One region of the Polaromonas sp. P1_F2 genome, then DNA from elsewhere that is predicted to be linked to it. Evidence: predicted binding sites of a transcription regulator. Region 1 holds the regulator's gene; each other region holds the start of a gene.

What was found. Region 1 encodes sigma-54, which starts transcription at its own class of promoters, with help from an activator protein. Its sites were predicted from a motif close to TGGCANGNAANCTGCTTT; they were not measured.
Region 2: the regulator sigma-54 is predicted to act here: its motif matches at 1,484-1,501, upstream of AC1D0O_RS14445 (transglutaminase family protein).
Region 3: the regulator sigma-54 is predicted to act here: its motif matches at 947-964, upstream of AC1D0O_RS04240 (globin family protein).

Annotation. Positions count from the first base shown of each region.
Region 1 is NZ_JBFUBN010000005.1:308,309-310,506, forward strand. It holds gene lptB (LPS export ABC transporter ATP-binding protein) at 1-155, shown strand, start outside; gene AC1D0O_RS13040 (RNA polymerase factor sigma-54) at 291-1,826, shown strand; gene AC1D0O_RS13045 (THUMP domain-containing class I SAM-dependent RNA methyltransferase) at 1,846-2,198, shown strand, end outside.
Region 2 is NZ_JBFUBN010000006.1:240,151-242,348, reverse strand. It holds gene AC1D0O_RS14445 (transglutaminase family protein) at 1-1,352, opposite strand, end outside; gene AC1D0O_RS14440 (DNA internalization-related competence protein ComEC/Rec2) at 1,634-2,198, shown strand, end outside.
Region 3 is NZ_JBFUBN010000002.1:62,501-64,698, reverse strand. It holds gene AC1D0O_RS04245 (hypothetical protein) at 1-320, opposite strand, end outside; gene AC1D0O_RS04240 (globin family protein) at 459-893, opposite strand; gene AC1D0O_RS04235 (sigma-54-dependent transcriptional regulator) at 1,813-2,198, opposite strand, start outside.

The DNA.
Region 1 (2,198 bases):
TGATCACCGACCACAACGTGCGCGAAACGCTGGGCATCTGCGACCACGCCTACATCATCAGCGACGGCCACGTGCTGGCCCAAGGCACGCCCTCCGAGATCGTGAACAACGCCGACGTACGCCGCGTCTATCTCGGTGAACACTTCAAGATGTAGAGATGGTTCCCCCCTGTTGTCGCTCACTTCGTGTAGCTCCCTCTCCCCCTCCGGGGACGGCGCCTGCGGCCTGGCAAAGCCAGTTCCGCGGCCCCTGCTCGAACTCCTTCTTCGCGCTCATCAGAGACCGTTGACATGAAGCAGGGTTTGTCACTCCGCGTCTCGCAGCACCTCGCGCTGACGCCCCAGCTGCAGCAGTCGATACGGCTGCTGCAGCTGTCGACGCTCGAGCTGAGCCAGGAAGTCGAGCAGATGCTCGACGAAAACCCGTTTCTCGAGGTGGCGGAAGAAACCGCTGTACGAGAGGAGTTCGGCCTGGAGCACCTCAACACGCCGGTCAGCCAGGACAGCCGCGAGTTTGAATCCGCGGCGGAGTCGCCGAGCGGCGGCACTGAGGACGCTGGCATTTCAGCTGCAGGCGAAGCCGAAGTCAGCGCCGAACCCAAGCTCGAGGAAAGCTGGGAAGGCGACGGCACGGTGGAGACCACGCCCGACGACAGCGAATGGGGCAGCGATGCGCCGGCGCGCAAGAACAATAACGACGAGGGCGACACCGAGGCCTCCGACCTGACAGGTGCCCACGAGTCGCTGCAAGACCATCTGCACCGCCAGTCGCTGGGCCTGCGCCTGTCCGAAGAGGACCGCGCGGCCCTGCATTTCCTGATCGAGTCGCTCAATGACGACGGCTACCTCGAAGACAGCCTGGCTTCGCTCGCGGCGGGCCTGGCCGGGGACGACCTGGAACAGGCCGAAGACCTCGAGCAGCGTTTTGCCATGGCGCTCAAGCTGCTGCACCACATGGAGCCGGCCGGCGTGGGCGCGCGCAACCTGGCCGAATGCCTGGGCCTGCAGCTGCTGGACTGCAAAGACTGCGAGGAGACCCGCGCCGCCATCGCCATGTGCAAGCAGCCCATGGAACTGCTGGCCAAACGCGACCTGAAGCGCCTGTCGCACCTGTGCGGATTCACCGAAGCCGCCGTCCGGGGTGCGATTGCCGTGATAGGCCGGCTCGACCCCAAACCCGGCCGCCGCTTCGTGAACGTGGAGCGCAACCTGATCGTGCCCGACGTCATCGTCGTGAAGTCGGGCCGGGGTTTCAAGGTCTCGCTCAACGGCGACGTGATGCCGCGCCTGCGTGTGCACGACATCTACGCCAACGCCCTCAAGCAGCACAAGGGCCAGGGCGGCCAGGCGCTGCAGCAGCGGCTGCAGGAGGCGCGCTGGTTCATCAAGAACATCCAGCAGCGCTTCGACACCATCCTGCGCGTGAGCAGCGCCATCGTCGAGCGGCAGAAAAACTTCTTCACGCACGGCGAACTCGCCATGCGCCCGCTGGTGCTGCGCGAGATCGCCGACGAGCTGGGCCTGCATGAGTCCACGATTTCGCGCGTGACCACCGCCAAGTACATGGGCACGCCCTTCGGCACCTTTGAACTGAAGTATTTCTTCGGCTCCGCCCTCGGCACCGAAACCGGCGGCAACGCCTCCAGCACCGCGGTGCGCGCGCTGATCAAGCAGTTCGTCTCGTCCGAGAGCCTGAAAAAGCCGCTCAGCGACAACCAGATTTCCGAAATGCTCAAGGAGCAGGGCATCGAATGCGCGCGCCGCACCGTGGCGAAATACCGCGAGGCCCTACGCATCGCACCGGCTAATTTGCGCAAGTCGTTGTAAGCCCTTTCAAGAGTCCGACATGAACCAGCTCCAATTGTTTTTACCGTGCGCCGCCGGCGTTGAGGCCCTGCTGGCCACCGAGGTCAAGCGTGTCACCGGTATCGACGGCAAAGCCTGGCGCGCCGGCGTGCAGTTGCAGGCCTCCTGGCGCGATGCCCTGCAGCTCAACCTGCACAGCCGACTGGCGCAGCGCGTGCTGATTGAGTTGCAGCACAACCAGTACCGCAGTGAACAAGACCTCTACAACGCCGCGGCCAACGTGGCCTGGGAAATCTGGTTCACGCCCAAGCAGACCTTCAAGGTCGAGATCACCGCCCAGCACAGCCCGCTGCAAAGCCTGAACTTCGCGGCGCTGAAGATCAAGGACGCCAT
Region 2 (2,198 bases), on a different contig from region 1:
GTGTCTTCATAGCCCGGCGTGATGTAGGTGGTGGCCAGGCCCAGCTTGCCCGCCAGGGTCTGCACAAAACGCTGCGCGTCGGCGCTGGTGTAGTGGCAAGGCTGGCGCTCGTCGGCGAACAGGTCGGGGTTTTGCCAGATCGGCTGGCCGTCCTTGCGCCAGAAGATGCTCAGCGCCCAGCGCGGCAATTGCTCGCCCGGGTACCACTTGCCCTGGCCGAAATGCAGGAAACCGCCTTCGCCGTATTCGGCGCGCAGCTTCTGCACGAGTTCGGTCGCATAGCCGCGTTTGGTCGGGCCCAGGGCGTCGATGTTCCATTCGGCCGCGTCGCGGTCGGTGGTGGCCACAAAGGTCGGCTCGCCGCCCATGGTCAGGCGCACGTCGCCGGCGGCGAGATCCTGGTCGACCTTTTCGCCCAGCGCCAGCACCTCCTGCCACTGCTCCTCGGTATAGGGCTTGGTCACACGCGGCGATTCGTAGATGCGTTGCACCGCCATCTGGTGCTCGAACTCGACCTCGGATTTGTCGACGCCGCCTTCGACAGGCGCGGCGCTCGAGGGCTCGGGCGTGCAGGCCAGCGGGATGTGGCCTTCGCCCGCCATCAGGCCCGAGGTCGGGTCCAGGCCCACCCAGCCGGCGCCGGGCAGAAAGACTTCGCACCAGGCGTGCAGGTCGGTGAAGTCGGCTTCGGCGCCGCTGGGGCCGTCGATGGATTTGACGTCGGCCTTGAGCTGGATCAGGTAGCCCGAGACAAAACGCGCGGCCAGGCCCATGTGGCGCAGCAGCTGTACCAGCAGCCAGCCGGTGTCGCGGCAGGAGCCGCAGGCCAGGCGCAGGGTCTCTTCGGGCGTCTGCACGCCGGGCTCCATGCGGATGGAGTATTTGATGTCCGACTGCAGACCCTGGTTCAGGCCCACCAGGAAGTCGATGGTGCGCTTGGGCGTGCGGTCGATTTTTTCGAGGTAGCGCTTGAGCAGCGGCGTCGCCGGCTGGGTGGCCAGGTAGGGTGCGAGTTCGCGGGCCTGCAGCGCGTTGTAGGTGAAGGGGAACTCCTCGGCGGCGGGCTCCAGGAAGAAGTCGAACGGGTTGAACACCGCCATCTCGACAACCAGGTCCACCGTCACCTTGAACTCGCGTGTCGGCTCGGGAAACACCAGGCGGGCCTGGTAATTGGCAAACGGGTCCTGCTGCCAGTTGATGAAATGCCCGGCGGGCTCGACCTTGAGGGAATAGGACAGCACCTGCGTGCGGCTGTGCGGTGCGGGCCGCAGGCGGACCACCTGGGGGCCGAGTTTCACCAGCCGGTCGTATTTGTAGTGGGTGATGTGGCTCAGGGCAACGTGGATGGACAAGGCAACCTCGCTTAAAAAAATAACAGGGCGCTACACACCGCCGGAAAAATAAACCCATCACAGGCCGCCACATCATGCAGCCTGGACATTAGGACGCGTAGACAGCTTACCCGGATTTGACGGCATTTCTGAAAGCAAGAGCTGCGCCATATGCGGAGTTTGCATGGCCCGCTGTCGGCTCTTTGCCTGGGCCTCCCGTTAAACAGGTTCAAAAAAAGCAAAAAAAGTAAGGGGAGGCGGCTTTGGGCTTAGCTGTATTCATCGTGTCACGGCCAGGTGCCATAAGCCCGGGGCCTGTTCTGGCCGGTTTCATCTCGGGCACGGCCCTGCAATTGCAGCAATCCGCGTTATGGCCGCAGCCTGGCTATGTCCTGTGTTCCCTGCTGGCTGCCGCGGCGGCCGGGCTTTTGTGGCGTTTTGGCAGGCGCGCGATAAAACCTCCATGGGGCAGGGCGATGCTCGCGTTTGCCCTGGCGGTGTTGCTGGGATGGGGCTCGGCCGGCTGGCGGGCCTGCGTTTTCCAGTCCACGGCGCTGGATCCGGCCCTGGAAGGCCGCGACATCGAGGTCACCGGCAGCGTGCTGGCCATGCCGCAGCCCGGCGAGGACGGCCTGCGCTTTCGCCTCGGCATCGAGTCCGCCCGCCTGGACGGCCGCAAGCTCACCCTGCCGCCACAAATCCTGCTGGGCTGGTATTCGGGCTTTGCCGGGCGCGAGCCTCGCCCCCTGGCCCAGGATGCGGACCCCTTCGAAGCGGCGCTGGCCCTGCAGCGCCAGCCGCAGGCCTTGCGCGCCGGCGAACGCTGGCGCATGACGGTGCGGCTCAAGGCGCCGCACGGCAACAGCA
Region 3 (2,198 bases), on a different contig from region 1:
GGATTGAGCGAAGGGCTGCCCATGGCCGTGACCGTGTAGGTACCCGCCTTGGAGAGGGTCTTGTCCATCACGCCGCCGCCCGCCGGCTGGTTGTTGACGAGCGCGTTGTCCGAAGGCTCGTAAGGGCCGCCGGCGTACACAAAGCGCGCGCCGCAGGCGCCGCTGCCGCTGGTGGTGACCTTGTATTTGACCGACTCGCCGGCGACCGGGTTGGCCGGCACGGCGGTCAGGCCGGTGATGGTGCCGACCGCGTGGGCCGTGCCGCACAGGGTAACGAGGGAGGCCAGGCAGAGCGCATATTTTTTCAGGGAGGTTTTCATGGAGGGACTCGCAATAAAAGAAAAAGAAGAAGTGAAGGGATCACCGGGCACGCGGTGCCGGCGGGGACTTGCATGCATGGGTCGCCTGATCCGCTTGCGCGGTTCAATGGCGATGGCGTTTTTTTGCACGGCGGAAAATCAGGCCGCGGCCGGATGGCGCGAGCGCGCCTCGGCAGCGCCTGCCTGCATCACGCCGGCCAGCATCTCGTAGGCGGCGGTCCAGGCCTCGCGGACAGCGGGCGTGAATTTGTCGCCCAGCCCCTGCTCCAGCGTCCACAGCAGGGCGCTGCCGACGGTGGCGTAGTGCGCATCGCGCACACCGTACTTGACGTGGCGCGCGCCGAGCTGGCGCACCACGGGCACCATGGTGTCGAGCTGGGTCAGGCCGTTGACGGCGGAGTTGAGCATCGCCATCAGCATGCGGCCCTGGTGCGCCAGGTCGCCCTTGAACATGGGGCGCAGCGAGGGATCGAGGACAAAAAGGCGGGTGTAAAAAAGTTCGGCGGCCGCCGGCGCGATGGGGCGCACGTCGGCAAAGGTGGATTGCACCAGGTTGATTTGCTCTGAGTTCATGGCTTGATTTCCTTGTTTTCCATGTAAATGGTCTTGATCGACATGCACCTTGTTACCCAAGATGCGTGCCAGAACATTTACTCAATGAAATCAATGACTTAAAGCAAACCGGTGGTCGCCGGCTGTCGGGATTCGCCGACAGCTTTCGGGGGCCGGGAAGAAAACACCAGGGAGATCATGGGACTGGGGTGTCTGCGCGGGCAGACAAGTTGCGCCCCGGGACTTGTGACTACTTGCTGCCGCGCCTGAATGCGCAGATCCATTGGCCGGGTCTTGCGCCGACTTGCGCCCTCGCCCTCTGCTGAGGGTTGCTGGCCGGGGGTAGCCCGGCAGCTACTCACTTTTCTTTTGCTTCGCCAAAAGAAAAGTAAGCAAAAGAAAAGGCGACCCTGGTTGCTGCGTCCCTTCGCTTCGCTACGGGCAACCTGCGGTGCTCGGTCCAGGCGGGGTCTCGCTAAACTCGCTTCGCTCAAACAACGCGATCCCTGATCCGCCTGAACCTGCGCTCCTCGGCGCATCCACAAGGGGTGGGGACTAGAAAGACAAATACCAATACTTGAAGAAACAAGGACTCGCCTTGGCGAGTCCTTGTGGTCTTGGTTTGTTCTTTGTATTTCTGTCTTCTGTTCCCGCTTCCGCTCCCGATTGCCCCGTCCTGGCTGGGCCGAGGAGCGCAGAGACAAGCGGATCAGGGATCGCGTTGTCTGAGCGAAGCGCAGCGTAGCGAGTTTAGCGAGACCCCGCTTGGCTCGAGCACCGCAGGTTGCCCGTAGCGCAGCGTAGGGACCCAGACTGCGGGTCGCCTTTTCTTTGGTGACTTTCTTTTGGCGAAGCAAAAGAAAGTTACTTGCCGCCGGGCAACCCCCGGCCAACCGCCCTCAGCAAAGAGAACAGAGGGCAAGGCGCCGCCTGGCGCTTTTCAGGCCTTGAAGCTGGCCGACTCGAGCTCATGCCGCGCCAGCAGCGCGTAAAAATCGGTGCGGTTGCGCCTGGCGAGCTTGGCCGCCTGCGCCACGTTGCCGTTGGTCATCTTGAGCAGCTGCGTGAGGTAGCCGCGCTCGAACTCCTTGCGCGCCTCGTCCAGCGGCAGCAGCTCGGAGCCCTGGCTGGTCAGCGCGTTTTGCACCAGCGTGACCGGGATCAGCGTACCGGTGCACAGCACCACGCATTTCTCGACCATGTTCTGCAGCTGCCGCACATTGCCCGGCCATGACGCCGTGCCCAGCAGTTCCAGCGCGCCCGGCGCGAAGGCCGTCAGCGGCTTGGCGTAGCGCTGCGCCAAGCTGCGCATGAAATGGTTGGCCA